DNA from 3 places in the Pseudomonas sp. GW822-FHT05A08 genome. Region 3 is predicted to be linked to each of the others. Evidence: predicted binding sites of a transcription regulator. Region 3 holds the regulator's gene; each other region holds the start of a gene.

What was found. Region 3 encodes FliA, which starts transcription of late flagellar genes. Its sites were predicted from a motif close to CTAAAGTTTNNNNNNNNNNNGCCGNTAA; they were not measured.
Region 1: the regulator FliA is predicted to act here: its motif matches at 7,067-7,094, upstream of AC3RCP_RS24305 (methyl-accepting chemotaxis protein).
Region 2: the regulator FliA is predicted to act here: its motif matches at 6,906-6,933, upstream of flgM (flagellar biosynthesis anti-sigma factor FlgM).

The regions. Positions count from the first base shown of each region.
Region 1 covers NZ_CM179511.1:5,419,683-5,430,178, forward strand. Annotated here, with positions in the region: gene AC3RCP_RS24265 (LysR family transcriptional regulator) at 1-291, opposite strand, end outside; gene AC3RCP_RS24270 (CTP synthase C-terminal region-related (seleno)protein) at 374-1,093, shown strand; gene AC3RCP_RS24275 (antibiotic biosynthesis monooxygenase family protein) at 1,090-1,413, shown strand; gene AC3RCP_RS24280 (DUF2025 family protein) at 1,509-1,841, opposite strand; gene AC3RCP_RS24285 (glycerophosphodiester phosphodiesterase) at 2,092-3,216, shown strand; gene AC3RCP_RS24290 (helix-turn-helix domain-containing protein) at 3,227-3,907, shown strand; gene AC3RCP_RS24295 (sterol desaturase family protein) at 3,909-4,796, opposite strand; gene AC3RCP_RS24300 (PepSY domain-containing protein) at 4,949-5,266, shown strand; gene AC3RCP_RS24305 (methyl-accepting chemotaxis protein) at 5,330-6,955, opposite strand; gene AC3RCP_RS24310 (transporter) at 7,230-8,252, shown strand; gene AC3RCP_RS24315 (inorganic phosphate transporter) at 8,481-10,097, shown strand; gene AC3RCP_RS24320 (PqiC family protein) at 10,306-10,496, opposite strand, start outside.
Region 2 covers NZ_CM179511.1:5,355,785-5,366,280, forward strand. Annotated here, with positions in the region: gene AC3RCP_RS23945 (ribonucleoside-diphosphate reductase subunit alpha) at 1-614, shown strand, start outside; gene flgE (flagellar hook protein FlgE) at 982-2,307, opposite strand; gene flgD (flagellar hook assembly protein FlgD) at 2,338-3,066, opposite strand; gene flgC (flagellar basal body rod protein FlgC) at 3,082-3,525, opposite strand; gene flgB (flagellar basal body rod protein FlgB) at 3,529-3,936, opposite strand; gene cheR (protein-glutamate O-methyltransferase CheR) at 4,180-5,007, opposite strand; gene AC3RCP_RS23975 (chemotaxis protein CheV) at 5,052-5,984, opposite strand; gene flgA (flagellar basal body P-ring formation chaperone FlgA) at 6,059-6,820, shown strand; gene flgM (flagellar biosynthesis anti-sigma factor FlgM) at 6,970-7,290, shown strand; gene AC3RCP_RS23990 (flagella synthesis protein FlgN) at 7,341-7,808, shown strand; gene AC3RCP_RS23995 (flagellar brake protein) at 7,904-8,650, shown strand; gene AC3RCP_RS24000 (MFS transporter) at 8,708-10,090, opposite strand; gene AC3RCP_RS24005 (glutamine synthetase family protein) at 10,161-10,496, opposite strand, start outside.
Region 3 covers NZ_CM179511.1:2,060,754-2,071,249, forward strand. Annotated here, with positions in the region: gene fliQ (flagellar biosynthesis protein FliQ) at 1-183, shown strand, start outside; gene fliR (flagellar biosynthetic protein FliR) at 187-969, shown strand; gene flhB (flagellar biosynthesis protein FlhB) at 973-2,109, shown strand; gene flhA (flagellar biosynthesis protein FlhA) at 2,346-4,475, shown strand; gene flhF (flagellar biosynthesis GTPase FlhF) at 4,487-5,803, shown strand; gene fleN (flagellar synthesis regulator FleN) at 5,922-6,752, shown strand; gene fliA (RNA polymerase sigma factor FliA) at 6,749-7,489, shown strand; gene AC3RCP_RS09355 (chemotaxis response regulator CheY) at 7,650-8,021, shown strand; gene AC3RCP_RS09360 (protein phosphatase CheZ) at 8,051-8,839, shown strand; gene AC3RCP_RS09365 (chemotaxis protein CheA) at 8,852-10,496, shown strand, end outside.

The DNA.
Region 1 (10,496 bases), 3.4 Mb from region 3:
GCCGCCCTGCTCCACCCCGATCTGTGCCGCGTCCAGTGCCTGTTCCGCGCGTTCGGCCTGCTCGGCCAGGGTGCGGGCCAGGCCGGTGGGCAGGTAGCCGGCGCGGCTCTTGTCGAACAGCTGCTGGCCCAGCGCGGCCTCGAGGCGACGCACCGCACGGAACACCGTGGACACATCGACTTTCAACAACGCCGCCGCTCGGGCCAGGGAGCCACCGCGCACCAGGGCGAGGATCAGCGACAGGTCGGGGTAGTCGAGACGATAGTGCGTGGCTGCATTGATCACTTGGATAAACGCCAATATTGAATGCGTGAACGCCAATCTATAGTGACGGCCAGCAACCGACAAGCGTTGGCCCTACTGGGAGAAGTCCATGCCGCACATCGCACGTCCGCCCATCCTGCACATCGCCCTGGTGGGCGACTACGACCCTCAGGTCACCGCGCACCAGGCCATTCCCCTGGCCCTGGAAATGGCCGCCGAGGAAACCGGCCTCAAGGTGCACTACCGCTGGCTGGCCACCGACAGCCTGACCAGCGACGCGCCACTGCAAGCGGTCGACGGCATCTGGTGTGTGCCCGCCAGCCCCTACCGCTCGATGGACGGCGCCTTGCGGGCGATCCGCTTTGCCCGCGAGCAGCACCGCCCCTTCCTCGGCACCTGCGGCGGTTTTCAGCACGCGGTGCTGGAGTACGCGCGCAACGTGCTGGGCTGGGCCGATGCCGAACACGGCGAAACCCATCCCGAGGCCGAGCGCGCCTTGCTCACGCCGCTGACCTGCGCCCTGGTGGAAGCCACCGACAGCATTCACCTGTGCGCAGGCAGCCGCATCGCCGAAGCCTATGGCGAGCACCAGATCAGCGAAGGTTATCGCTGTCGCTACGAGGTCAATCCGCAGTTCGCGGCGCAATTGCTCGAGCACGACCTGCGCCCCAGCGGCTACGACTCGGCCGGCGATCTGCGGGCAGTGGAACTGCGCGACCAGCGGTTTTTTGTCGCCACCCTGTTCCAGCCGGAACGGGCAGCGCTCAAAGGCGTCGTGCCGCCCCTGGTCAGCGCCCTGCTCGCCGCTTGCCTGGAGCGTCACGCATGATCGCCCATACCCCCGAGGCGCCCTATTACGCGGTGATTTTCAGCGCCCAGCGCCGCGAACCAGACCCGGCCTACGAGCAGATCGCCGAACGCATGGTCGAACTGGCGCGACAGCAACCGGGGTTTCTCGGCATGGAGTTCGCGCGTAACGAGGAGGGCTTCGGCATCACGGTCTCCTATTGGCGGGACCAGGCCTCGATCCTCGCCTGGAAGCAGCAGGCCGAACACCGCATCGCCCGCGAACGCGGGCGCAGCGACTGGTACGCGGCCTGTCACACCCGGGTGTGCAAGGTCGAACGCGCCTACCTGTTCGAACGCTGAGACCTGATCGCGAGCAAGCTCGCTCCTACAGAAACCGCCCCCTGTGGGAGCGAGCTTGCTCGCGATAGCGCCAGCCCGGCCACCGCGCATCCCGGTTATTGCGCCGCCGGCAGCAGATTGCGCACCGCCGAAATCTCCGGCAGGTCGGTGCGGCGCATGTACACGCGCAAGGGTTCGCTGATGTTGATGCGGTCATCGATGTTCTGTTCCAGCAGCAACTGGATCAGCTCGCGCTTGAGCACCATGACCTGGCCCTCGGCGCTGGCCCAGACGAATTCGCTGGCGGGAGTGATGGCGTCGTCGGCGACGTCCATGCCGAAGGAGTCTTCGCTGAAGCGCACGATGTGCTGGCCGCTCTTGCGGTTGAAACCGACAAAACCCTTGAGCTGGTCGGCGGCCTGGCAGATGAGTTCGGATGTGATGCGCATGGTAAACCTCACTGAGTGTCCCGAAGGACAGGTGATCGATGGTTTACACGCCAGGCAAGGGTGGAAATGTTTTCGCGCTTCCCTCTGACGGGGAAACTTCAGGGCGCAAGCGTACTGCAAAGCACCCCGCAAAAGCGTCGGAAAATTTGCCGCACCTGCAGATTTATGTCGGTTTCGCGATAGCACAACGGCCATTCAATTGTTAAAAGGTAGTCCTTTGAAAATCGCCCTCCACGAAAGGACCTCGACCATGCCTGCCACCTTCACCAAAAGCGCCCTGATGCTGAGCCTGATGCTTGGCCTGGGCCAGGCACAGGCCGCCAGCCCAAACCCCACCGCACTGGCTGTCAGCCAAGGCATTCCACACCCTGCGGTGATCGCTCACCGGGGCGCGTCCTTCGATGCACCGGAGTCCACCGCCGCCGCCTACAAACTGGCCCGCGACCTGGGCGCCGACTACCTGGAAATGGACCTGCAACGCAGCAAGGACGGCGTGCTGTTCGCCCTGCACGACAACAACCTGCAGCGCACCACCGACGTCGCCAGCAAGTTTCCCGAGCGCAAGGACAGCCCGGCCAACGCCTTCACCATGGCCGAGCTGAAAACCCTCGACGCCGGCAGCTGGTTCAACCAGGCCTATCCCGGCCGTGCCCGTGCGAGCTACGTCGGCCTGAAGATCCTGACCCTCGACGAAATCATCGACATCGCCCAGAGCAACCCGCATCACAAGCCCGGCCTGTACATCGAGACCAAGGAGCCCCAGCAGTTCCCCGGCATCGAGCACGACCTCAAGGAAAAACTCCAGGACCGCGGCTGGCTCAGCCCGGCCGGCTCCAAGCTGGCGAAAAGCGACCTGGCGGTAGGCCAGGGCAAAGGCAAGGTGGTGTTGCAGACCTTCGAGAAGAGCAGCCTGGAACTGCTGCAGAAAGAAATGCCGAAAGTGCCGAAGATCCTCCTGCTGTGGATCGGTGAAGGCGGCATGCAGCCCAAGTCCGACGTGACCTTCGCCAACAGCGGCGAGAAGGACAAGGCGGCCTACTACGCCAAGCAGGAGCCCAAGGACAAGGCCGAGTTCGAGCAGTGGGTCAGCTACGCCAAGGCCCAGGGCGCCATCGGCACCGGCCCGTCGGCGGCACTGACCAATGGCGGCGACCAGAGCTACTTCGACCTGGTGCAACCCTGGATGAACCAGTTCACCCACGACCAAGGTCTGCTGGTGCACGTCTACACCATCGACGAGCCGGTGGACTTCAAGAAGGTCCTGGACTCCGGTGTCGACGGCATCTTCACCAACCGCGCCGCGGAGCTGCTCAAGTACGTCAAGCGCCCGGCCAGCGGCAGCGTCAGCCAGTTGCTCGAGGCCAACGGCTACTGAGCCCGTCGCCGTGCGCACGCCCGAGTGGACAGGCCAGCTGTGGCTCGGGCGTGACTACGGACTGATCCAGGGCGAGCTGGGGCGTACCGCGCCCCACGCCCACTACGCCCATCAACTGATCCTCGCCCCCGCCGCACCGGTCACCGTCAGCCTCGACGGCCTGCCCTGTACCGCCCGACAGGTGTTTATCCCGGCCATGCAACGGCATGCCATCCTCGACGCACCCGGGACCCTGTTCACCCTCTACGCCGAACCGCTGACGATTGACGCCCAGGCTCTGCAAGACAGCCTGCTGGGTGTCGAGCTGACGCTGCCGGCACTGACCGAGGCGCTGCGGCATTGCCCGCGCCGTATCTTGCAGGACCGACGGATCGAAAAGGCCCTGGCCGCCCTCGACCGACAATTGGCAGGCAAGGTCTCGGCCAGTGCTCTGGCAGCCCACGCGCACCTGTCCCTGAGCCAGCTGGAACGGCTGTTCAGCGGCCAGCTCGGCTTGCCGGTGCGGCGCCTGGTGCTGTGGCGGCGCCTGCGCCTGGCGATGGGCCTGGTGCTGGCGGGCCAGGCCATCACCGAGGCCGCCCATGGCGCTGGGTTTGCCGACTCCGCGCACTTCTCCCGCACCCTGAAAACCCTGTTCGGCGTCACCGCGCGCCAGGCCCTGCAACATATCGAGTTGCGCCTGCTGGACTGACTCAACGGCGCAACGGCAAGGGCACCGGCGGTTCTTCATGCACGGTTTGCCTGCTGAAGGGTGCCAGCAACTGTCGCCAATATGCCTGCGGATAATCCGGCTGGCTGCCGATGCCCAGGTCGCCCTGGCGGATCGGGTAGGCCGAGGAATAAAACGCCGTGCCCAGCAACCAGTCCCAGACATTCAGGAACAGGCCGAAATTCACATTGCCGGCGGTGCCGTACTTCATGTGGTGAAAGCGGTGCATCGGCGCCCAGGCAAACACCCAGCCCAGGGGACCGGGGCGCATGTCGACATTGGAGTGCTGCAACAGCAGCTGGATGGCAATGGCAAACGCCAGCAGTTGCGCCACCGGCAAGGGGATTCCCAAGAACAGCAGCGGCAATAGTCCGGCGCTGGCTTCCAGCAACTGATGCAGCGGGTGCTTCATCAAGCCGTTGAAGCCATACAAGCGCTGCACGCTGTGATGCACCGCATGCAGGCGCCACAGCCAGGGCAGCCGATGGCTGAAGTAATGCGCCAGGGTCAGGCCGCAATCGGCGATGACCATCGCCAGCGCCAACTGCGCCCACAGCGACCAGCCGCGCGGCCACAGGCCATCGAACGCCAGCAGGCTCACCAGCCCCGGCAACAGCAGCAACCCCAGGGCGTTCAGGCTTTCATTGACCAGCGCGTGCAACACGTCACGCAGGCGATCCTGCCGCGGGCGGTTCCAGTCCACCTCATAGGGCAACCACCATTCCGCGACAAAGGACACCCCGAGCGCCCCGGCGAACACCAGCAGCAACCAGCCCGGGGCCAGCCCCGTCGAGCCCATCACCCACACGCCAGCACCGATGAAGCCGGCGAAAAACGCGGGACCGTACAAGCCTTTGATCATTGCTTTCATCACTGCCTCTCCTGTTCGAGAGCACAGCTTGAAAGACCCGAGGGCCACGGCAATTGAACAAACGGCGCAAAGCTTGCGCTGAATTAAGGGTGAATTAAGTTGTACCGGCTAACCTGAACCCACTTAAACGAATCACCCCAAGGAAAGACCCTATGAAAACGTTGACTGCCCTGTTCGCCGCTACCGCCCTGACCCTGACCGCTGGCCTGGCCCAGGCCGACGTGCGCCCGGACCTGATCCCGGGCTTGCTCAAGGCCGGCACCATCATGGACCTGGAAAAACTCAACCAGGCGGCCCTGGCCGAACACCCAGGCACCACCGCCGCCAACATCACCGACACCGAGCTTGAGCAGACCGCGGCCGGCGCCTACGTCTACCAGGTGGAACTGCGTGACGCCAAGGGCGTCGAGTGGGACGTCGATCTGGATGCCAAGACCGGCAAGGTCCTGAGCAACAAGCAAGACAAGTAATTCTTCAGGACAAAAAAAGCCGCGCGGCCGAAAGGCCACGCGGCTTTTTCATGCCCTGGCGCATCAGGCACTCAGGTGTGCCGTCACCTCGTTCAACTGCCCCGACAGCTCGTGCAGGTTCTGGCTGGCGCGCTCGGTGCGCTGCACGTTATCCAGGTTGGTGCTGGCGATCGAGGTGATCTCGGTCAGGTTGCGCGAGATGTCCTCGGCCACCGAGGTCTGCTCTTCCGCCGCCGTGGCGATCTGCCGGTTCATGTCGCGGATCGCCTCGACCGCCTCGGTGATCCGCTCCAGCATGGCGCCGGCCTGGGTCACCTGCTCGACGCTGGCATCGCTGCGCGCCTGGCCACTCTCGATCGCATGGGCGGCGTCCAGCGCGCCGGTCTGCACGCTCTGGATAATCTGGTTGATCTCGATGATCGACGCCGCGGTGCGCTGCGCCAGGCTGCGTACCTCGTCGGCGACCACGGCGAAACCACGCCCGGCCTCGCCGGCCCGGGCCGCCTCGATGGCCGCATTGAGCGCCAGCAGGTTGGTCTGCTCGGCGATGCCGCGGATCACCTCCAGCACCTTGCCGATACGCCCGCTGTCGGCTTCCAGGCGGCGGATCACCTCGGCGGTGTTGGCGATTTCGCCACGCATCAGGGTGATGGTGTGGATGGTGCCCTGCATCACCTGCTCGCCCTGCTGGGCCGATTGGTCGGCGTCATCGGCGGCGCGCGCCGCATCCGCCGCATGGCGCGCCACTTCCTGGGCGGTGGCGGACATTTCGTTCATCGCCGTGGCGACCTGGTCGGTGCGATTGAACTGATCGTTGGTGCCCTGGGACATCAGGGTGGCAATCGCATTCAGCTCGCCGCTGGAGCTGTCCAGGTCGGTGGCGCTGCGCTGCAGGCGGCTGAAGGTTTCAGCGAGGAAATCCCGCAAGGTATTGGCGGCCACCGCCAGCTTGCCCAACTCGTCCTGACGGCTGCTGGCCACGCGCTCGGCAATCCGCCCACGGCTGAGTTGCGCCACGTAGTCGATCAACTGACGGATCGGTTCCACCAGGCTGCGGTTGACCAGCCACAGGCTCAGCAGGCCAATCAGCACCCCCGAGGCCAGCATCACCAGCAGGCCGATCCACACCGTGCGCTGGGCGGCGGCGCTGATGTCGCGCGACCGCTCGCTGCCCTGCTTGCGCAGCTCGCTCACCAGTGCGCTCATCTGCTCGCTGGTGGCGCGGTCCACGCCCTTGACCGCGGCATCGCCGGCGGCCGGATCGGCACCGGCGGCGACAAAGGCATCGCGGCCTTTCTGGTACGCCGTGCCCAGCACCCGGTGCTCTTCACGCAAGCGCTCGATACGGCCCTTGAGCGCCGCATCGATGCCGGGCTCGGCCGCCAGCTGGCCAAGAATGCCCTGCACATCGCGCTGGCGATCCTCGAACTGCTGCCAGTATTTGCTCAGGTCGGCGCTCTGCTTGCCACGCAGCAACACGTTTTTCCATTCCTGCACCTGGACCTTGAATTGCAGGTTGGCTTCATCGATCAACTGCGAGGTGCGCAACGGCCCCTCGATCAGTTCGCGATAACTTTGCACGCCGTTGGACAGGAAGTGAAAACACGCCAGCGCGATCAACAGCACCGCCAGCAGGCTGCCGCTCAACAAAGCCAGAACTTGCGCTCTCAGGGATTTTTGCAAGGACATCGAATGAGATCTCTCAACAGGGATAGAGCACGCCCGAGGCGGGCATGGGTAGCGTGCGAACATCCCTGTCAGGCAAACCGGGGCAAGCCGATCGCGCAGTCGTCGCAGGCGTGATCGGCCTGAAAGAGGCATTCTTGAGCGCCTCCGACAGCCGGTTATAACCGCCGAATATTGCACTTCGAATCGTCACAAAATAGTCATGGAGCCTTGCGATGATCGGGTTCAAGTGAACCTGTAAAACCGCCTACAGGTGCCTTCCCTCCTGCGAGCCTCCATGAACCACAGCCTCGACCATGCCCATCGCGATTCGGATCTGTTCGGCCTGCTCTACGGCTTTGCGTTCCGCCCCGGCGAGCGGGGTCGCGAACTGGATTCGGCCAAGGCCCTGCAAGCCCTGCAACAGCCGGACGATGGCGAGGCGTTTCTCTGGCTGCACCTGAACCTGGCCCATGCCGCCTGCGAACGCTGGATGCAGACTCACCTGGCCCTGCCCGAGGAATTCTTCGAAGCCTTGCACGAAGGCTCGCGCTCGACCCGTATCGAGCATGTGGACTCGGCCCTGCTGGCGGTGGTCAACGACGTGGTGTTCAACTTCGGCAGCATGGTTTCCTCGGACATCTCCACCCTGTGGGTCTGCGTGCGCAGCCGGCTGATCGTCAGCGCGCGCCTGCAACCCTTGCATTCGGTGGACAAGCTGCGCTCCTCGGTCAAGGCCGGCGAACGTTTCCGCTCGCCCCTGGAACTGCTGGTGCACCTGCTGCGCGACCAGGGCGAAGTGCTGACCCAGATCGTGCGCAAGACCAGCCTCAACGTCGACCAGATCGAAGACCAGTTGCTGGCCGCGCGGATCGCCACCAACCGTGCCGAGCTGGGGGCCATGCGCCGGGTGCTGGTGCGCCTGCAACGCCTGCTGGCGCTGGAGCCGGGCTCGCTGCTGCGACTGCTCAACCGGCCGCCGCAATGGCTGCAGAAGGAGGACGTCAAGGAGCTGCGCAAGTCCACCGAGGAGTTCGCCCTGATCATCAACGACCTCACCGCCCTCGGCGAGCGGATCAAGCTGCTGCAGGAAGAGATCGCCGCCAATATCAACGAACAGACCAACCGCACCCTGTTCACCCTGACCGTGGTCACGGTTCTGGCGCTGCCGATCAACATCATCGCCGGCTTCTTCGGCATGAACGTCGGCGGCATTCCCTTCTCCGAGGACCCGGAGGGCTTCTGGATCCTCGTCGCGCTGGTCGCCACCTTCACCGTCATCGCCGGCCGCTGGGCGTTTCGCAAGCGCCAGGATATGTAGGCCGCCGCATGTCGTAGGAGCGAGGCTTGCCCGCGATGGCGCCGGTGATTACCCAACCGTGTCAGGAGCCTGGCCCGGTAGCGTTTGTCATGACCTCATCGCGGGCAAGCCTCGCTCCTACGACCAGTGGTTAAAGGATTCACCCAAACACTGACCTGAGGCAGCCTCTCTGTAATATTTGGCAACGATCATGGGCGACACTCCTCCCTGCCACAGGATTGTCCGGCAATGGCCACCCCTTCCCTGACCGCCGCCTCCCCTTCCCCCGCCCTCGAAGCCAGACCGCAGCTGGATAAAAAAGCCAGCCCCTTCACCCTGGTGGTGTTCTTCGCGGTCCTCGCCATGGGCCTGTTGTTCACTGCCTACAGCCTGATGCACGACGTGCACGAGCTGGGCACCACGGTCACCACCTGGACCCCGTTCCTGCTCCTCGGCGTGGCGCTGCTGATCGCCCTGGGCTTCGAGTTCGTCAACGGTTTCCACGACACCGCCAACGCCGTGGCCACGGTGATCTACACCCACTCGTTGCCGCCACATTTCGCGGTGGTCTGGTCGGGCTTCTTCAATTTCCTCGGCGTGCTGCTGTCCAGCGGCGCGGTGGCCTTCGGCATCATCGCCCTGCTGCCGGTGGAGCTGATCCTGCAGGTCGGCTCGTCGGCCGGCTTCGCCATGATCTTCGCCCTGCTGATCGCCGCCATCCTGTGGAACCTCGGCACCTGGTGGCTGGGCCTGCCAGCCTCGTCGTCCCACACCCTGATCGGCTCGATCATCGGCGTCGGCGTGGCCAACGCCCTGATGCACGGCCGCGACGGCACCAGCGGCGTGGACTGGAGCCAGGCCACCAAGGTCGGCTACGCCCTGCTGTTCTCGCCGCTGATCGGCTTCGCCTTCGCCGCCCTGCTGCTCCTGGCCCTGCGCCTGTTCGTCAAGAACCGCGCGCTGTACAAGGCGCCCAAGGGCAACACCCCGCCGCCGTGGTGGATTCGCGGCATGCTGATCGTCACCTGCACCGGCGTGTCCTTCGCCCACGGCTCCAACGACGGCCAGAAAGGCATGGGCCTGATCATGCTGATCCTGGTCGGCACCCTGCCCATGGCCTACGCGCTGAATCGCACCATGCCGGCCGACCAGGCCCTGCAATTCGCCGCGGTGGCCGAGGTCACCCAGCAAGCCCTGGTGAAAAACGCCCCGCAACCGGCCCCCGCCGACCCGCGCGCGGTGCTTTCCGACTATGTGCGCAGCAAGGAAGCCACGCCGCAGCTGGTCCCGGCCCTGGCCGCCCTGACCGGTCATATCGGTGACGAAGTGAAGGGCTACGGCTCGTTGGCCAAGGTGCCGGCCGAAGCCATGGGTAACGTGCGCAACGACATGTACCTGAGCAGCGAAACCATCCGCCTGATGGACAAGAACCAGGTCGGCGACTTCGACGCCGACACCCAGGGCAAGCTGCAACTGTTCAAGCAGCAGATCGACAACGCCACGCGCTTCATTCCGCTGTGGGTGAAGATCGCCGTGGCCATTGCCCTCGGCCTGGGCACCATGGTCGGCTGGAAACGCATCGTGGTCACCGTCGGCGAGAAGATCGGCAAGACCCACCTGACCTACGCCCAGGGTGCCTCGGCGGAAACCGTGGCGATGCTGACCATCGGCGCCGCCGATCTGTTCGGCCTGCCGGTGTCCACCACCCACGTATTGTCTTCAGGTGTGGCCGGGACCATGGTCGCCAACGGCGGCGGCCTGCAGATGCAGACCATCCGCAACCTGCTGATGGCCTGGGTACTGACCCTGCCGGCGGCGATCCTGCTGTCCGGCAGCCTGTACTGGCTGTTCACCCAATTGTTCTGAACACGCCTCTTCGGCTGAATCGGCGGTGTGGCTGCTGACGCCATCGCGAGCAAGCTCGCTCCTACAGGGGGCCGGATTGCCCTTCGGTATACGGCCCCCTGTAGCCGCTGCCGCAGGCTGCGATCGGCCGGTACGGCCGCTGCGTACTGAAGATCGCTGAAGGCCTGCGGCCTTATCGCAGCCTACGGCAGCGGCTACAAGAGCCGGGTCAGGGACAGCGCATGGCAGGGTTTTGCGCCCAGCGTTTGGCGGTGCCGGCAATGCGCTTGGCCAGCTCGTCGATAGCCCGCTGGTGGGCCTGGACCAGGCTCGACAGCTCGACGCTGGCCGGCTGGCTGATGCGGCTGCTGCAGGTCAGGCTGCGACGCTCGACGCCATCGCCGCGCAGGCGCAGGTTCC
Region 2 (10,496 bases), 3.3 Mb from region 3:
GTATTCGTAACTCCAACATCATGGCCATCGCGCCGACCGCAACCATCGCCAACATCACCGGCGTGTCGCAGTCGATCGAACCGACCTACCAGAACCTGTATGTGAAATCGAACCTGTCGGGCGAATTCACCGTGATCAACCCGTACCTGGTTCGCGACCTCAAGGCTCGTGGCCTGTGGGACTCGGTCATGATCAACGACCTGAAGTACTACGACGGTTCCGTGCAGCAGATCGAGCGTATCCCGCAAGAACTCAAGGAGCTCTACGCGACGGCCTTCGAAGTGGAAACCAAGTGGATCGTCGACGCCGCCAGCCGTCGCCAGAAGTGGATCGACCAGGCTCAGTCGCTGAACCTCTACATCGCCGGTGCTTCGGGCAAGAAGCTCGACGTGACCTACCGCATGGCTTGGTACCGTGGTCTGAAAACCACTTACTACCTCCGTGCCCTGGCCGCGACCAGCACCGAGAAGTCGACCATCAACACCGGCAAGCTGAACGCTGTTTCCAGCGGCGGCAACCACGGAGACGACTCGGTCCTGGCGGCTCCAGCCGGTCCAGCTCCAGTGCCGAAGGCTTGCGCCATCGACGAGCCGGATTGCGAAGCTTGCCAATAAGCTGAGCCGATAGGCGCCTGTCGGCGCTTATCCGAACCCCCGACAGGCCCCTGGCCTGCCGGGGGTTTTCTTTTGCCTGGGAAAAGCCACAGCGCCGGACGGCACTCGAGGACGAAGCCCTCCCACAACTTGCTGCACGCGATTTGCCAGAAGCCCCCATCGCCAGCTTCGCGGGAATGAACCCGCCGAATACAGCCCTGCGGGCCAGGCAGCCGCAGCAGGACCGATACACCTCCTCCGCATGCCATATCCCTCATCGCGAGCAAGCTTCGCTCCTACAGAAGCAGGCCACGGTGGATGAATCTTGCAGGCACAAAAAAGCCCCTGCGGTGAGGGGCTTTTTTCGAGCGCTGTCAGCCAGCCATTATCAGGTCATCTGAATAATGGTCTGCATGATGGTGCTCTGGGTGGAGATGGTCTTGGCGTTCGCCTGGTAGTTGCTCTGGGCCTTGATCAGGTCCACCAGCTCGTTGGTCAGGTTGACGTTCGACTCTTCCAGGGAGTTGGACACGATCGAACCCAGGGTACCGGTTTGTGGAGCATCGTAACCCGGTACGCCCGAAGCGTAGGTTTCTCTCCAGCTGGTGCCGCCTACCGGCTGCAAGCCTTGTTCGTTGGTGAAGCTGGCCAGGGAGATCTGGCCGATGGCCTTGTTCTGGCTGTTGCTGAAGTTGGCGAACAGGGTACCGGTGCCGTCGATGGTCAGGTTGGTGATCTGGCCAGTGGCGTAGCCGTCCTGCACCGGCAGCGAACGCGCGGTATCGGCGTTGAACTGAGTGGTGCTGGTCATGGAGATGGTCACGCCGCCGGGATTGGCGCTGGCACCGTTGGCCTTCCACGTACCGTTGGTCACAGTGCCAGGCACCCAACCCGCCAGGGTCAGGTTGTTGCCCGGATTAGGCGTAGTGGCAGGCGGAGTGATGACCGAAACCAGTTTGCCGGCGGAGTCGAAATTCATGGTCGATGCGACTGGAGCCGTAGCGCCGGTGGTGGTCGGAGCGGAACCATCGAGGTTACGACCATCGACCAGGGTGTAGGTCTTCCAGGTGTTGGCACCGGTTTTCACCATGTACTGGTCCAGCTTGTGCTCGTTGCCCTGGCTGTCATAGATCGGCGTGCTGAACTGCTTGGTGTAGGTTTCCACCTTGGTCGGATCGAAGGCAAAACCTGTCACGCTCTGGTCGATGACCGGCGCGGTGGAGTTCAGGTTGATGGTCGAGGACACCGAGCTGGTGGCCTTCGGCGACAGGTTCGAGGTGTCGATACGCAAGTCGGTCAGCACGCCGTTGACGATCTTGCCATTGGCATCGACCGCATAGCCTTGCAGGCGGGCAGTGCCATCGGTGTTGGTGATGTAGCCGTCCTTGTCAGTCTTGAAGGTACCGGCGCGGGTGTAGGTCAGCGAGCCGTTGTCGCTCAGCACGAAGAACCCCGAACCCTGGATACCCATGTCCAGTACGTTGCCGGTGTTGTTCACGTCGCCCTGGCCGAACTGCTGGGAAACGTTGGCCAGGCGCACGCCATTACCTATGGTCTTGCTACCGGTGCCCAATTTGGTGGCCGAGTAGACGTCGGCGAATTCGGCACGGGACGATTTGAAGCCGGCGGTCGCCACGTTGGCGATGTTGTTGCCGGTCACGTCCAGTTGCTTGTTGGCAGCATAGAGACCGCTAAGGCCGATATTAAAAGACATATTCCACTCCTTGTGCCGTGTTAGTCGGCTCTAGATACCAATGGTTTGAACTTTGGAGAGCGCCACGGGGCTGCTCAGTCCCGCAAGGTTCAACATCAGCTCACCGCCGGTCTGGCTGATGGTGACGCTGTTGACCGTCGCCGGCAGGTAGGTGACCAGATCGGTCGCCTTGCCATCGATCTTTGTGCTGGCCTTGAAGGTGTAATTGCCCGGATCGGCCTTGGTGCCGTCGGTCTTGGTGCCGTCCCAGACAAAGCTGGTACTGCCGGCCTTCTGGCTTCCCAGGTCGAGGGTCTTGACCGTTTTGCCATCCTTGTCGGTGATGGTCACGGTGACGCCGCTGACTCCGGTAGGCACTGTCACCGAACCGGTCATGCTCTTGGTGGTGTCGACCTGAGTGGTACCGGTCTGGACGATCACCGAACGACCCACCAGGGACGAAGCCTGCAGGGCCTGGGACGACTTGTAGTTGCCAGTGATGGAGTTCACCGAGGTATTGAGGGTGGTGATCCCTTCCAGGGTGGAGAACTGCGCCAACTGGGCAACGAATGCGCTGTTGTCCTGTGGGTCCAGCGGGTTCTGGTTTTTCAGCTGGGTCACCAGCAACTTCAGGAACGCGTCCTTGCCCAGCTCATTTTTGCCCTTGACGCTATTGGTGGCCGCCGCCAGGCCGTCATTGCTGGTGGTCGGGGTCTTCTTCGAGGAGTTCGCAAGGACCTCCTTGAGCGTCAGGCCACTGGTGGTATCGGTAACACTCATCTGAGTCGCCCCTTATCACTGACCGAGGGTCAGGACCTTCTGCATCATGGTTTTGGCGGTGTTCATCATTTCCGCGTTGGTCTGGAACGAGCGGCTGGCGGAAATCATGTCGGCCATCTCTTCCACCACGTTGACGTTGGGGTAGTAGACATACCCCTTGGCGTCGGCGGCCGGATGGTTAGGCTCGTAACGCGCCTCGAGGTTGCTCTGGTCCTCGACCACACCCAGCACCTGAACGCCCTGACCGGCCGCGTCCTGATTCTGGAACAGCGACTCGCTGCCACCGCTTTGCGCGCCCTGGAACATGGTGGCGAACACCGGGTGGCGCGCACGGTAGGTCTGGTCGATGCTCGAGGAGACTGTCTCGGCGTTGGCGATGTTACTGGCGACGGTGTTCAAACGAGTGGTCTGGGCACTCATGCCACTACCGGCAATATTGAAAACACTGGCGAGGGACATGGATTACTCTCCGCGCAGGGCTGACACCAGCCCTTTGAATTTGCTGTTGAGCAGCGTGAAGCTGGCCTGGAAGTTCACCGAGTTCTCGGCGTAGTTCGACTGTTCCAGTTGGGCATCCACGGTGTTCTGGTCGATCGACGGCTGCATCGGTGTGCGGTACAGCAGCGATTCGTCGCCGCTGCCCAGACCTTCAGCTTCGATGTGCCGGCTGTTGGTCATGTTCAGGGCAAAGGTGCCGTTCTTGGCTTTCTCGTTCTGCTCGGCGAGCACGGCAGAGAAGTCCAGATCCCGAGCCTTGTAGTTCGGGGTGTCGGCGTTGGCGATGTTGTTGGCCAGCACCTCGGCACGCTTGGCGCGAAAACCAAGAGCCTGCTCATGAATGCCGAGCGCTTTATCGAAGCTGATGCTCATGTCGGGAAACCTTCGACCAGATTTTTCGTAAACGGGATATAGCAAGCTGCGTGCCAAGTGCTAAAAGCCCGTAAATCAAGGCTTTGCCGGCAGCGGCAAAGCGGCAATGCCAGAAAAGCGGCAAGGCATTTCCGCGAAACGTCAGCAAAGCGGCAATGCAGCGGTTGCCGCCTCTCCTGCGCTGGCAAAATCGCAGGCACAAAAAAGAGGCCCGAAGGCCTCTCTTTTTCAACAACGACAATCTTACTTCGCCTGGTAAATGATCCCAGGGCTGCACTGGACCATCTGGTAGTGGTCGGGCAATCCATTGAGCGCCTCGGAAGCGCCGAGAAACAGGTAACCACCCGGCTTCAGGGTGCTGTGAATGCGCATCAGGATGTCCTTCTTCACCTCGGCGGAGAAGTAGATCAGCACATTGCGGCAGAACACGACATCGAATTTGCCCAGGCTGGCATAGCTGTCCAGCAGGTTGAACGAGCGGAACTCGACCCGGCTCTTGATCGGCGCCTTGACCACCCAGCGCCCCGGCCCCTTGGGGTCGAAATAGCGCTGCAAGCGATCGGCCGACAAACCGCGACCGATCGCCAGGCTGTCGTACTCGCCGGTCTTGCAGTTGTTCAGCATGGTCCCGGACAGGTCGGTGGCAACGATCTGCACCCCCATCTTCAATTGCCCCATGTTGGTCTTCTCGAACTCGTCGATCGACATGGACAACGAATAGGGTTCCTGCCCCGAGGAACAGGCCGCCGACCAGATGCGCAAGCGCTGGTTGGGGCTGGCCTTGATCGCCTCCGGCAAGACCTTGTTCTTCAACACCTCGAATGGATAGGTATCGCGAAACCATAGGGTCTCGTTGGTGGTCATGGCGTCGACCACCATCTCTCGCAAACCGCTGCGCGGCTGGGACTGAATGCGCTGAACCAGCTCCCCGAGGGACTTGATGCCTTGCTGTTCCATCAGTTTGTTGAGACGGCTCGACACCAGATATTGCTTGTTCTCACCCAGCAAGATCCCACAGGCTTTTTCCAGGAACACCCGGAACTGTTCGAAATCCAAATTACCCGTAGACAATGATGCCGCCTCTTAAATCGTGTGACCGCCAGGGATGGATATCCCTAGCTGTTATCTGCTGCTTTGATCCGGTCGACAACCCGGGATGCCAGGTCATCAGGACGAAACTTGGCAAGGAAGTCATCGGCACCGACCTTCTTCACCATCGCCTGATTGAATACACCTGACAACGAAGTATGCAGGATGATATGCAGCTTTTGCATGCGTGGATCGTTGCGTATTTCAGCCGTGAGGGTGTAACCGTCCATCTCCGGCATCTCGATGTCGGAGATCATCATCAGAAACTCTTCTTCAGGTTTCTTGCCCTCGTCGACCAGCTTGCGCAGGTAATCCAGCGCCTGTCGGCCGTCGTTCAAGGCCACCACCTCGACCCCCACGGTCTGCAAGCAACGCGTGACCTGCTTGCGCGCCACCGACGAGTCATCGACCGTCAGTACCCGCAGTGAAACAGCCTTGTGCTGAGTCTCGACATCCACCACGCCGACCGAAATGGTCTCGGGCGTCGGCGCGACCTCGGCCAGCACCTTCTCGACGTCGATGATTTCCACCAACTGATTGTCGACCCGCGTCACCGCCGTCAGGTAGTGATCGCGCCCCGTCCCCTTGGGTGGCGGATGGATCTCCTCCCAGTTCATGTTGACGATGCGCTCGACCGACCGCACCAGAAACCCCTGGGTCTTGGTGTTGTACTCAGTGATGATGACAAAGGGGTTGCTCAGATCCTGCAACCCGCCTGAACCGGTGGCCATCGCCAGGTCCAGGATCGGAATGGTCGCCCCTCGAATATTCGCGACACCGCACACCACAGGACTGGATTTGGGCATCAACGTCAGTTTGGGGCATTGCAGCACCTCCCGAACCTTGAACACGTTGATCCCATAGAGCTGCTGCCCGTCGAGACGGAACAACAACAGCTCAAGGCGATTCTGCCCTACCAGTTGCGTGCGCTGGTTCACCGAATCCATTACACCAGCCATGCCCAGACTCCCCAAAGCTTAAGTTCCGACGCGCGCTCATCGCTAAACGGCACGGCGCTTGCTTTTTAACTGTTATGAACGCCAAAACGACATTTTCCCGACGCCTGACATCAAACTACCGCAGATTGCTGTACGGGCTGTCGGCTTTGTTTTTTTTAAACCCTGGCCATCCTGCCGTTGCTGACTCGGTAACCCTGCCTGATCTACTTATCGGCGTCACTCAGGGGTTTCTTGAATTCACCGTAGAAGACTATTTAGCCACCAGTCAAACGCCTGGGCGCTACGAGATCCAGGTCAATCAACTCGACCCGCGGCTGCGCATGCCGCACTGCGACAAGGAATTGACAGCGACCCTGGAAAGCCCGGCGCAACCGCTGGGACGCGTGACCGTTCGCGTCCGTTGCGACGGCGCCTCGCCCTGGACCGTATTCGTGCCCGCCCAGGTCAAGCTGTTCCGCGAGGTGGTGACCACCACCCGGCCACTCAAGCGCGCCGGCATCATCAGCCCCGAAGACGTGATGCTGCGCGAGCGCGATATCGGCCAGATCAACCAGGGCTATCTGACTTCAGTGGACCAGGCCATTGGGCAGAAGCTTGTCCGACCAATGGTCGCCGACCAGCTCGTCACCCTGGTTCACCTGGAACAGGCGGAAGTGGTACGCAAGGGCGATCAGGTGGTGATCTCTGCCCGTAGCGGCACGCTGAACGTGAAAATGCCCGGCGAAGCCTTGTCCAATGGCGGCATGAGCGAGCAGATACGGGTCAAGAACCTCAATTCACAACGGGTCATCAAAGCGCGGATCACCGCGCCGGGACAGGTGGAAGTCGCCATGTAGACGACTGGCGCTGTGCACTGTTGCCCCCTAAACTGTGGCCCATGCAGGGCAACAGCGGCGCGTGCGGGCTTATCGATATTTGAGCCTAAAGTTTTCCGGCGTATTGCCGAAAACAAGTCAAGCGTCCAAATACCCAGAGGTTTTTTACCATGGTCATCGATTTCAGCCGTTTAAACAGCTCTCCCTCACTCACCGGCAGCACGCGCACCAGCGCCAGCAAGGAAACCGGCGACGCCGACAAATCCGCGCCGCTGAACGCTCCGGCCGAACAGGCCAGCACCAGCGGGGAGTCGGTACACCTCAGTAATGAGGCTCAACAGTTGCAGAAGATCACTGACAAGCTGCGCGACCAGCCTGCCGTCGACAACGCCCGCGTGGCCGAGCTGAAGCAAGCGATTGCCGATGGCAGCTATAAAGTCGACAGCAACCGTGTAGCCAGCAAACTGCTTAATTTCGAAGCCCAGCGCTAGCCAATAAGGCCTGCGCCAGTTTTTTGGACGCTCAAAACCCAAGGCCATACATGCACGACACTAATTTGCTGCAACTGATCACCGACGACTTTGCTCCAGCTCAACAATTGCTGGAATTGCTGCGCACCGAATCCCTAGCCCTGCACGGTCGCGACATGCCGCTGCTGGAAGAGATTCTCGCGCAGAAGCAAGCCCTGATCATTTTGCTCGAGCAGCATGGCCGCAAACGCAGCGAACTCCTCGCCAGCCTGAACCTTCCTGCCAGCCGCGCCGGCCTGGAACAGTTGGCCAGCCACTCCTCGATCGGCGACCAGTTACTGGCCCAGAGTGACGTGCTGACCCAAATGCTTGCCGATTGCCAGGCGGCGAACGAACTCAACGGTCGCTCGATCCAGGTTCAACAGGCCACCACCGCCAATCAATTGAAAATCCTCACCGGTGGCGAGCCTCCAGCCCTCTATGATGCCCGTGGCTCAACCGCCAAGCTGGCCAAGCCTCGCCCGCTTAGCCAGGCTTGACCCCAGAGATGAGCGCGCCCTATCAAGTCGCGGAACATGCTGGCAAAATGCCGGCTCTTGCGTGTAGTCGTATTTTGTCTGGAGATTGATGAACCGTGTTCAATGCCGTAAACGCAGAAGATGCGCCGCAGCCACCCAAGGTGCTGACCACCTCCTTGGAAATCAACTCCACGCTGCGCTTGCTGCAAGACAGCCATGACCCGCTGATCATCACTTTCCACGAACGCAGCCAGCGCTTTCAAAGCTATCTGGTCGAGATCGATCGTGACAGCAACATGATTGCCCTGGACGAAATGATCCCCCGCGATGGCGAACGCTTCATGCTCGCCGGCGAACCGTTTCGCGTCGAAGGCTTTCACGAAGGCGTGCGCATCGCCTGGGAAAGCAATGGCATCCCGACTATCGACGAGTCCAATGGTGGGCGATGCTACCGCGGTACGCTGCCAGACGAAGTGGTCTATCACCAGCGCCGCAATGCCTTTCGCGCAGCCCTGAAGCTGGCCCAACTGGTCAACATCGAACTGGGCGGCGAAAAACTCAAGACACCGATCGCCGGCAAGCTGCTGGATATCTCCGCCACCGGCTGCAAGCTGCGCTTCGAGGGCGACATCTCCGGCCGCCTGCAACTGGGCCAGGTCTACGAGCGTTTTATCGCCGCCCTGCCCTTCGGCAGCATGACTGCGCCAGTGGAACTGCGTTACCTGCACCACGAAGAGAAGATCGACACGACTTTCGCCGGCGTGCGCTTTCACAACATGAGCGGCCTGGTTCAACGCCAGGTCGAGCGCTTCGTCTACCAGCTGCAACGCGAAGCCCGGCGCTTCGACAAAGACGACCTCTGAGATTCGAGCGTCGATAAAAAACGGGCAGCCCCTTGCGGAGCTGCCCGTTTTTCGTTTCTAGGGCCTGGCCCCACTGAACTGGTCCGGCCCTGGCTCATCCGGCTTCACTACCGGCTCCTCAGCCTCAACCTCATCCGTGGCCGGCGTCTCGACCGGAGGCTCGGCTTCCGGTGCGCTGGTCTGTTGCATCTGATCTTGCACCACTTGCTCATCGACCCGCGGATCGAGCGCGGCCACCAATGGCGAACTGGACATGCTGTCCGGCATCGCCACGTGATGCAGCGGCGCATCATCGACCTGATGCAGGTTGGTCACGGCTTTCGGCCGGATGCGCCAGACCAGTACCAGGGCAAAGAAACTGAAGAACGCATAGAGCATCTGGCTGCCGAACAACTTCATCAGCACCCCCGCCACCAAAGGCCCGACACTGGCCCCGACGCCATAGGTCACCAGCAGCATCGCGGTCAGCGAAACCCGCCGATCGCCTTCGACATGGTCGTTGGAGAACGCCACCGCCAGCGGGTACAGGCAGAACTGCACCAGCGAACAGAGGAACCCCAGGGCGAACAGCACCTCCAGTGGCACCTGGGGCAGAATCGCCAACGGCAAGGCCACGACTGCCAGGAAGCAGGCAAAGCAGCGAATCAGCAGGGCCCGATCATAACGGTCGGACAGCCATCCCAATGGCCACTGCACTACCAGCCCGGCAAAAATGCAGCTCCCCATGAACAGGCCAACCTGCTCGGTACTCAAGCCCTGCTGGGAGGCATACAGCGGTGCCAGACCATAGAACGAACCGACAATCAGCCCCGACCCGAGCACCGTGCTCAGCGACTGCGGAACGCGCTTGATAAAGAAGCGCGGTTCCATGGGCGCCGGATGCAAAGGCGCCGGGTGAATACGCCGGGTCATGGCCACCGGTACCAGGCACAGGGCAAAACACAGGGCCACCAGCATCAGCAACTCAAGCCCGAGGGCCGGATGCATGACCAGAATCAACTGCCCCAGGACCAGCCCCAGATACGAGGCGATCATGTAGCCGCTGAACACCAGCCCGCGCTGCTTGGCATCGGCCTGCTCGTTGAGCCAGCTTTCGATGACCATGTACTGGCACATCATGCCCAGGCCGACGATCATCCGCAGCACCAGCCAGGCCGGCAACCAGTCCACCAGGCCATGCCCCAGCACCGCCGCACCGACGATCCCGGCACAGGTGGCGTACGCACGGATATGGCCGACCCGGGCAATCAGGCGGTGGCCGATTTTCCCGCCCAGCACCAGGCCGAAATAGTTGGCCGCCATCAAGGCCCCCACCCATAACCCGTCGACATGATCGGCGGCCAGGCGCAACGCCAGGTAGGTACTGAGTAAGCCCGAGCCGATCAACATCATCAGCGAGGCGAAATAAAGCGCTCGAAAGGATTTCCAGATTTGGCGCATCGGCGTTCCGAGCGGCTCCTTGAATTGAGTGTCGGGCCATCTGGACGATAGCCCGACTGCGACGGTTCGGTTAAGCCTGGGCCGCTAAGACGCGCCGCTCCCAGGGAGTTATTTCATCAAAGAAACTGGTCAACTCCATGGTCTTCGAAGCGACGTAACCTTCGACGAACTCATTGCCGAACAATTCCTTGGCCAACTGGCTACGTTTCAGACGCTCAAGAGCGGCATGCAAGGTACAAGGCAGAGATAAACTGTCCGGCACGGCAAACTCACCCTGAATCGCCGGCGTCGGTTCCAGCTCGTTTTCGATACCGTGCAAACCTGCCGCCAGGCTCGCGGCGATCGCCAGATACGGGTTGGCATCGGCACCCGGCAAGCGGTTCTCGACCCGCCGCGCCACCGGCGA
Region 3 (10,496 bases):
CTGGTGGGCTTGCTGGTGGCGATGTTCCAGGCCGCCACCCAGATCAACGAACAGACCCTGAGCTTCCTGCCGCGCCTGCTGGTGATGCTGGTGACGCTGATCGTCGCCGGTCCCTGGCTGGTGCAGACCTTCATGGAATACATCCTGCAGTTGTACGGCAGTATTCCGCAGTTGATCGGCTGAATCATGTCTCTGCTGGCGCTTACCGATACGCAGATCAGCACCTGGGTCGCCAGCTTCATGCTGCCGCTGTTTCGTATCGGCGCCGTGCTGATGACCATGCCGGTCTTCGGCACGACCCTGGTGCCGACCCGCATCCGCCTGTATTTCACCCTGGCCATCACGGTCGTGGTGGTGCCGGGCCTGCCGCCCATGCCGGCGGTCAATGCACTGGATCTCGGCGGGCTGCTGCTGATTGCCGAGCAGATCATCATCGGTGCCTTGTTCGGTTTCTCCCTGCAGTTGTTCTTCCAGGCTTTCGTGATCGCCGGGCAGATCATTTCGACGCAGATGGGTATGGGCTTCGCCTCCATGGTCGACCCCACCAACGGTGTTTCGGCGGCGGTGATCGGGCAGTTCCTGACCATGCTGGTGACCTTGCTGTTCCTCGGCATGAATGGGCATCTGGTGGTTTTCGAGGTGCTGACCGAGAGCTTCACTACCTTGCCGGTGGGTAGCGCGCTGCTGGTCAACCATTTCTGGGACATCGCCGGCAAGCTGGGTTGGGTGCTGGGCGCCGCGCTGTTGCTGGTATTGCCGGCGATCACCGCGTTGCTGGTGGTGAACATCGCCTTTGGCGTGATGACCCGCGCGGCGCCGCAGTTGAACATTTTCTCCATCGGCTTTCCGCTGACCCTGGTGCTGGGCCTGGTGATTTTCTGGGTCAGCCTGGGCGACATTCTCAACCAGTACCAACCGCTGGCCGTCGAGGCCCTGCAGTTGCTACGCAACCTGGCACAGGCGCGTTGAGCCATGGCTGAGAGCGAGAGCGGTCAGGACAAGACAGAAGACCCCACGGAGAAACGCAAGAAGGACTCCCGGGAAAAGGGTGAGATTGCCCGCTCCAAGGAACTCAATACCCTGGCGATCACCATGATCGGCGCCGCCGGCCTGCTGATCTACGGCGCGGGAGTGGCCCGGGACCTGCTGGAAATCATGCGCCTGAATTTCTCCCTGCCGCGCGAGGTGCTGCTCAGCCCCGGCGCCATGGGCCTGTACCTGCTGCATTCGGGCAAGATCGCGATTATCGCCGCGATGCCGATCCTGCTGCCCCTGGTGCTGGCGGCGCTGATCGGTCCTATCTCCCTGGGCGGCTGGCTGTTTTCCACCAAGAGCCTGGCGCCCAAGTTCAGCCGCATGAACCCGCTCAGCGGCATGAAGCGCATGGTGTCCCCGACCTCGCTGATCGAGTTGCTCAAGGCCTTCGCCAAGTTCGTAGTGATCTTGATCGTGGCCTTGTCGGTGCTGTCTTCGGACATCGACGACCTGCTGCGGATCGCCCACGAGCCGCTGGAGCAGGCGATTATCCACAGTGTGCAAGTGGTGGCCTGGAGCACCTTGTGGATGGCTTGCGGGCTGATCCTGATCGCCGCGGTGGACGTGCCGGTGCAGCTGTACCAGAGCTACAAGAAGCTGCTGATGACCAAGCAGGAAGTGCGTGACGAGCACAAGGATCAGGAGGGGCGTCCGGAGGTCAAGCAGCGGATTCGCCAGGTCCAGCGCGAGATGTCGCAGCGGCGGATGATGGCGGCGATTCCCGAGGCGGATGTGGTCATCACCAACCCGACCCACTACGCCGTGGCGCTCAAGTACGACGCCGAGAAGGGTGGGGCGCCGGTGTTGCTGGCCAAGGGCAGCGATTTCCTGGCGCTGAAGATCCGCGAGATCGCCGTGGCCAACGAGGTGCTGTTGCTGGAATCGCCGGCGCTGGCGCGTTCGATCTACTACTCCACCGAGCTGGAGCAGGAAATCCCCGCCGGGCTTTATCTGGCGGTGGCCCAGGTGCTGGCGTATGTCTATCAGATTCGCCAGCACCGGGCCGGTAAAGGCAAGCGTCCCGATCCGCTCAAGGACCTGCCGATTCCGCCGGATTTGCGTCGCGATTCCTGAGATCGGCGTTGGCTGTGCCGACGTTATCGCGAGCAAGCTCGCTCCTACAGAATCCACGCCCGGCCTGTAGGAACGAGCTTGCTCGCGATGGCGCGAAAGCGCCTTGTGTGACGACTGATGGCGCAACGCCATAAATCAGTTTGTGTTCCAGGCCAAAGTTGGAAGGCTTCTTGCAATACCCGCCCTGCGCCGCCTCCAGGCGTCAAAAGTTTGCTTCAAGGGAACGGGGAATACCGGTGGATCGCTCTCAGTTAATCAGTACGGCTCGCACTAACCTGGCCGACCTCAGTCGAGGGAACCTGGGGGTGCCGCTGTTGCTGCTGGTCATGCTGGCCATGATGATGCTGCCGGTGCCGCCGTTCCTGCTGGACGTGTTCTTCACCTTCAACATCGCCCTGTCGATCGTCGTGCTGCTGGTCTGTGTGTATGCCCTGCGGCCGCTGGATTTCGCGGTATTCCCGACCATCCTGCTGGTGGCGACTCTGTTGCGCCTGGCGCTGAACGTGGCCTCCACGCGGGTGGTGATGCTCCACGGCCAGGACGGTCACGCCGCCGCCGGTAAAGTGATCCAGGCCTTCGGCGAGGTGGTGATCGGCGGTAACTATGTGGTCGGTATCGTGGTGTTCGCGATCCTGATGATCATCAACTTCGTGGTGGTGACCAAGGGTGCCGGGCGGATTTCCGAGGTGAGCGCGCGTTTCACCCTCGATGCGATGCCGGGCAAGCAGATGGCCATCGACGCCGACCTCAACGCCGGCCTGATCGACCAGGCCCAGGCCAAGGCCCGCCGCTCGGAAGTGGCCCAGGAGGCCGAGTTCTACGGTTCCATGGACGGTGCCAGCAAGTTCGTCCGCGGTGACGCCATCGCCGGCCTGCTGATCCTGTTCATCAACCTGATCGGCGGCATGGCGGTCGGCATCTTCCAGCACCACATGTCCTTCGGCGATGCCGGCCGGGTCTACGCCTTGCTGACCATCGGTGACGGTTTGGTGGCGCAATTGCCATCGCTGCTGCTGTCCACCGCGGCCGCGATCATGGTGACCCGTGCTTCCGGTTCCGAAGACATGGGCAAGCAGATCAACCGGCAGATGTTCGCTTCGCCCCGGGCCCTGGCTGTCGCCGCTGGCCTGATGGCGGTTATGGGCCTGGTGCCGGGCATGCCGCACTTTTCCTTCCTGAGCATGGCGGCCCTGGCGGCCGGTGCCGCGTACCTGTTCTGGAAACGCCAGAACGTGGTCAAGGTCAAGGCGCTGGAAGAGGTCAAGCGCCAGCAGGAGCTGTTGCCTTCGCCGGCCCGCGCCCTGGAAACCAAGGAACTGGGCTGGGACGACGTGACCCAGATCGACATGATCGGCCTGGAAGTCGGTTATCGCCTGATTCCCCTGGTGGACCGCAACCAGGGTGGGCAATTGCTGGCGCGGATCAAGGGCGTGCGCAAGAAGCTGTCCCAGGACCTGGGCTTCCTCATGCCCACCGTGCATATTCGCGACAACCTCGACCTGGCGCCCAGCGCCTACCGGCTGACGCTGATGGGGGTGATCCTGGCCGAGGCCGAGATTTACCCGGATCGCGAGCTGGCGATCAACCCGGGGCAGGTCTATGGCACGCTCAACGGCATCAACGCCAAAGATCCGGCCTTCGGCCTGGAGGCGGTGTGGATCGAGATCAGCCAGCGTGCTCAGGCGCAGTCGCTGGGCTACACCGTGGTCGACGCCAGTACCGTGGTCGCCACCCACCTCAACCAGATTCTGTACAAGCACTCCAGCGAGCTGATCGGCCACGAAGAAGTCCAGCAGCTCTTGCAATTGCTGGCCAAGGGTTCGCCGAAGCTGGCGGAAGAGCTGGTGCCGGGCGTGCTTTCGTTGTCCCAACTGCTCAAGGTGCTGCAGGCGCTGCTGGCCGAACAGGTGCCGGTGCGCGATATCCGCAGCATTGCCGAGGCCATCGCGAACAATGCCGCCAAGAGTCAAGATACTGCCGCTTTGGTGGCCGCGGTGCGTGTCGGATTGTCGCGCGCCATCGTGCAAAGCATTGTAGGGACTGAGTCCGAGCTGCCTGTGATCACCTTGGAGCCCAGGTTGGAACAGATTTTGCTCAATAGTCTGCAGAAGGCAGGACAAGGCTCGGAAGAGGGTGTCCTGTTGGAGCCAAGCATGGCTGAGAAGCTGCAGCGTTCGTTGATCGAAGCCGCGCAGCGCCAGGAAATGCAAGGTCAACCGGTGATTCTGCTGGTAGCCGGTCCGGTCCGCGCGATGCTCTCGCGGTTCGGGCGCCTGGCGGTCCCGGGCTTGCACGTGTTGGCGTACCAGGAAATCCCTGACAACAAGCAAGTGACCATCGTTGCGACAGTAGGGCCCAACGGCTGAGGTAGTGGGTTATGCAAGTTAAGCGTTTTTTCGCCGCCGATATGCGTCAGGCCATGAAGCTGGTTCGTGATGAGCTGGGCGCCGACGCCGCCATCATTGGCAATCGCCGCATCGCCGGCGGTGTCGAGCTGACGGCTGCCCTGGATTACAAGCTGTCGGCGCTGGCGCCACGGGTGCCGAACATGGAGCTCGAGGACGAACTGCGCAAGACTCAGTCGCGCATCGTCACCGCCCAGGCCGAACTGAGCCTGCGTGGCGACGGCGATGCCAGCACCAATCGCCAGCTGTTCGCCGGCCTGCCGCTGACCGCCGCCGAGCCGCTGATCGAACCTACATTCAACGAGCCCCAGCGCCCGGCCCCGGTAGTCGCCGCGCCGGCGGTCGATCAGCGGGCACTGGACTCGATGCGTTTTGAACTCAATGGCCTGCGCGAGCTGCTGGAAGTCCAGCTCGGCTCCCTGGCCTGGAGCCAGCTGCAAGGCAGCCGGCCCGAACAGGCCAACCTGTGGCGGCGCCTGCAGCGTATCGGCTTGTCCGGTCCGCTGGCCCGCGACCTGCTGGCGCTGATCACTGAAATCGACGAACCCCGCCAGGCCTGGCGCATGCTCCTGGCCCACCTGGCGCGGATGATCGTGACCCCGGAAGTCGAGCCACTGGAGGAGGGCGGGGTGATCGCCATGGTCGGCCCCGCCGGCATGGGCAAGACCACCACCCTGGCCAAGCTGGCCGCGCGTTATGTACTCAAGTACGGCGCGCAGAACATCGCGCTGGTGAGCATGGACAGCTACCGCATCGGCGCCCAGGAACAGCTCAAGACCCTGGGTCGGATCCTCAACGTCTCGGTGACCCATGTCGACCCGGGCCAGTCCCTGGCGCAAGCCCTCGATCCGCTGCTGCGCAAGCGTGTGGTGCTGATCGACACCGCCGGCCTGCAAGCCAGCGACCCGGCCCTGCGCATGCAGCTGGAAAGCCTGGCCGGACGTGGCATCCGGGCAAAAAATTATCTGGTCTTGGCAACCACCAGCCAGAAACAGGTTCTAACCGCCGCATACCACAGCTACAAGCGTTGCGGGCTGGCCGGCTGCATCCTGACTAAACTGGATGAAACCGCCAGCCTTGGTGAGGTGTTGAGCCTGGCGATCAGTCATGAACTCCCCGTTGCCTATCTGACCGATGGCCCGCGGATTCCGGACGATCTGCACTTGCCGCGCCGTCACCAGCTGGTCAGTCGTGCGGTGAGCGTGCAGATGCAGGAAGAACCCAGCGAAGAAGCCATGGCTGACATGTTCGCTGACCTCTACCACAACCCGACCAAGCGGGTTGGCTGAGGGAATCATGAAAAGATTGCAATGTACCTACATCGATGGTCTGCCAGGCATTGTTCCGTTGGTGAACGCGCAGCCAGTTATGTGGCCCCGTCTAAGTAAGACAAGGTAAAGAACGAACATGGGCAGCATGCATCCCGTACAGGTGATCGCGGTGACCGGCGGCAAAGGTGGCGTCGGCAAGACTAACGTGTCAGTGAACTTGTCCCTGGCCCTAGCGGAGCTCGGCCGGCGCGTCATGCTGCTGGACGCCGACCTGGGCCTGGCCAACGTCGACGTGCTATTGGGGCTGACCCCCAAACGGACCCTCGCCGACGTGATCGAAGGCCGCTGCGAGCTGCGCGATGTGCTGCTGCAGGGGCCGGGTGGAATCCGTATCGTGCCGGCGGCGTCCGGCACCCAGAGCATGGTTCATCTGAGCCCGGCGCAGCATGCCGGCCTGATCCAGGCCTTCAGCGACATCGGCGACAACCTCGATGTGCTGGTGATCGACACCGCCGCCGGCATCGGTGACTCGGTGGTCAGCTTCGTCCGCGCGGCCCAGGAAGTGTTGCTGGTGGTCTGCGACGAGCCGACCTCGATCACCGACGCCTACGCGCTGATCAAGCTGCTCAACCGCGACTACGGCATGAACCGCTTCCGCGTGCTCGCCAACATGGCGCAGAGCCCGCAGGAAGGGCGCAACCTGTTCGCCAAGTTGACCAAGGTCACGGATCGCTTCCTGGACGTGGCCCTACAATATGTCGGCGCCGTGCCTTACGACGAATGCGTGCGCAAGGCCGTGCAAAAGCAGCGTGCGGTCTATGAAGCGTTTCCGCGTTCGAAATGCGCGCTGGCATTCAAGGCCATCGCGCAGAAGGTCGATACCTGGCCGTTGCCGGCCAACCCACGTGGACATCTGGAATTTTTCGTCGAGCGGCTCGTGCATCAGACAGCGGGACCGGTGCTATGAGCGCCAGCGGCTACAACCTTTACAAAAAGTCGGCACGTGACAGCCAGTACGAATTGATCGAGCGCTATGCGCCTCTGGTCAAGCGTATTGCCTATCACTTGCTGGCGCGCCTGCCGGCCAGTGTCCAGGTCGAAGACCTGATCCAGGCCGGGATGATCGGTCTGCTCGAAGTGTCGACCAAGTACGACGCGAGCAAGGGCGCGAGTTTCGAGACCTACGCGGGTATCCGTATCCGTGGTGCGATGCTCGATGAGGTCCGTAAAGGTGACTGGGCGCCGCGTTCGGTACATCGCAATACCCGGATGGTGAGCGATGCCATTCGCGCAATTGAAGCTAAAACCGGTCGTGACGCTAAAGATCATGAAGTTGCGGCCGAACTTCAATTGAGTCTCGACGATTATTACGGGATTTTGAACGACACCTTGGGCAGTCGCCTGTTCAGCTTCGACGATCTGTTGCAGGACGGCGAGCATGAAGGGCTGCATGAGGATGGCGCGAGTGCTCATCTCGAGCCGTCGCGCGACCTGGAGGACGAACGTTTCCAGGCCGCGCTGGCGGACGCGATTGCCAATTTGCCGGAGCGTGAGCGACTGGTCTTGGCGCTGTACTACGACGAAGAGCTGAACCTCAAGGAAATCGGTGAGGTCCTGGGAGTCAGCGAATCGCGGGTCAGCCAGTTACACAGCCAGTGCGCGGCCCGTTTGCGGGGGCGTTTGGGAGAGTGGCGAGCGCGCTGACAGGCAGTGTGGGGGACACTGCGGGCGAGACTGGCACGACGTGGCCGGACTTGCGGTGTGTATTCCATGCAGTCGTTGAGTGCTCTGCCTGATTGATTGAATGGCGCGTTCAGGTGCTGGACGCGTTTAAGACTGCTTGGAGGTCGAATTGGACAAGAACATGAAAATCCTCATCGTTGATGACTTCTCAACGATGCGGCGGATCATAAAAAACCTGTTGCGTGACCTGGGTTTCACCAACACGGTCGAGGCTGACGATGGCACCACCGCCATTCCGGTCCTCAACAGTGGGAGCATCGACTTTCTGGTAACGGACTGGAACATGCCCGGCATGACCGGTATCGATCTGCTGCGCCATGTGCGCGCCGATGAAAAACTCAAGCACCTGCCGGTACTCATGGTGACCGCTGAAGCCAAGCGCGAACAGATCATCGAAGCTGCCCAGGCCGGCGTAAACGGTTATGTGGTCAAGCCCTTCACGGCCCAGGCGTTGAAAGAGAAGATCGAGAAGATCTTCGAACGCATCGGTTGAGAGTGGAATCATTCCGCCACGGGGGAGCTATGGAGCACAACGAATCTTCATTGGGCGATTTCGAATCGACCCTGAAAAAACACGCACTCGAACTGGTCGACAGCCTTGAAAAAGGCAAGTTCGGCGAAGCCGTGCAACTGATCCATGAGCTCAACCAGACCCGTGACCGCGGCCTGTACCAGGAGGTCGGCAAGCTCACCCGCGAGCTGCATAGCGCCATCGTCAATTTCCAGATTGACCCGCATATGCCGCAAGCCGAGGAAGTTTCACAGATCACGGATGCCACCGAGCGCCTGTCCTATGTGGTCAGGCTGACCGAGGCCGCGGCCAACCGCACCATGGATCTGGTCGAGAGCGCCACCCCGCTGGTCAATGGCCTGAGCAGCGAAGCCCAGGCCCTGAGCGCCGATTGGGGGCGTTTCATGCGCCGCGAACTGGGCGCCGAGGAATTCCGCGACCTGGCCCGCCGGGTGGACGGTTTCCTGACCCGCAGCGAGCAAGACACGCGCGCGGTATCGAGCAACCTCAACGACATTCTGTTGGCGCAGGACTACCAGGACCTGACCGGTCAGGTGATCAAGCGCGTGACCCAGTTGGTCACCGAAGTCGAGAGCAACCTGCTCAAACTGGTCCTGATGGCCAGCCAGGTCGATCGTTTTGCCGGCATCGAACATGACCGTGAATCGATCCTCGCTGAAAAAGATCCGCAAAAACATCTGGCCAAGGGTGAAGGTCCGCAGATTCATGCCGATAAACGTGAAGACGTTGTATCCGGTCAGGACGATGTCGACGATTTGCTTTCCAGCCTTGGATTCTAGGAGCACCCATACATGAGCTTCGGCGCCGATGAAGAAATCCTTCAGGATTTTCTGGTTGAGGCCGGCGAGATTCTAGAGCAACTGTCCGAACAACTGGTCGAGCTGGAAAGCCGGCCGGACGATGCGGATCTGCTCAACGCAATTTTTCGCGGTTTTCACACTGTAAAAGGGGGCGCCGGCTTCCTCCAGCTCAACGAGCTGGTGGAGTGCTGCCACATCGCCGAGAACGTGTTCGACATCCTGCGCAAGGGTGAGCGTCGCGTCGACGCGGAACTGATGGACGTAGTGCTCGAAGCGCTGGACGCGGTGAACGGCATGTTCGGCCAGGTGCGCGAGCGTACCGAGATCACCGCCGCCACTCCGGAGCTGCTGGCTGCCCTGGCCCGTCTGGCCGAGCCTGCGGGGGCCGAGGAGGTCGCCGCGCCGGTGGCCGACGTTGAGGCAGTTGTTGAAGCCGTTGCCGAGCCGGTCGCCGAATCGACCGAAAGCGAGTCCGGCGATATCACCGACAGCGAGTTCGAGCAGTTGCTCGATTCGCTCAATGCCGCCAAGGCCGAGGCCGAAGCCCCGGCTGCTGTCGCTCCCGCGGCACCTGCCGCCGGCAGCGAAGCGGCCAGCGACGAAATCACCGACGCCGAGTTCGAGTCGCTGCTCGATCAATTGCATGGCAAGGGCCAGTTCGCACCGGATGCGGTGGCCCCTTCGGCCACGGCGCCGGCTGCGGAAAAAACCGCGGCCAGCGACGAAATCACCGATGACGAGTTCGAAGCCCTGCTGGATCAGCTGCATGGCAAAGGCAACTTTGCGGTCGATGCGCTGGACTCCGCGGTAGCAGCGGCGGTACCGCCGGCTGCGCCAAGCGCGGCCGCCGCCGGTAGCGACCTGATCACCGACCAGGAATTCGAATCCCTGCTCGACGAGCTGCATGGCAAGGGCAAGTTCTCTGAAGTGCCCGCTGCCGCGGCGACCGTGGGTAGCGCAACGGCCGTCACGGCTCCGGCGCCTGCCGCCGTCGCCAAGCCAGCGGTGAAGAAGCCCGAAGCCAAGGCCGAAACGCCAAAACCGGCTCCAGCCGCTGCTGCGGCGCCTGCTCGTGCTCCGGCTGCCGCCCCGGCGGAAAAGCCGGTCAGCGAAGCCGAAACCACCGTGCGGGTCGATACCGCGCGGCTGGACGAAATCATGAACATGGTCGGCGAGCTGGTGCTGGTGCGTAACCGCCTGGTGCGCCTGGGGCTCAACAGCGGCGACGAAGCCATGTCCAAGGCCGTGTCGAACCTCGACGTGGTCACGGCCGACTTGCAGACCGCGGTGATGAAGACCCGGATGCAGCCGATCAAGAAGGTCTTCGGGCGCTTCCCGCGCCTGGTTCGCGACCTGGCCCGCCAGCTCAAGAAAGAGATCAACCTGGAGCTGGTCGGCGAAGAGACCGACCTCGACAAGAACCTCGTCGAGGCCCTGGCCGACCCGCTGGTGCACTTGGTGCGCAACGCCGTCGACCACGGTATCGAGTCGCCGGAAGAGCGCGAGGAAGCGGGCAAGTCCCGTGGCGGCAAGGTGGTGCTGGCGGCCGAGCAGGAAGGTGACCATATCCTGCTGTCGATCTCCGACGACGGCAAAGGCATGGACCCGAACGTCCTGCGCGCCATTGCGGTCAAGC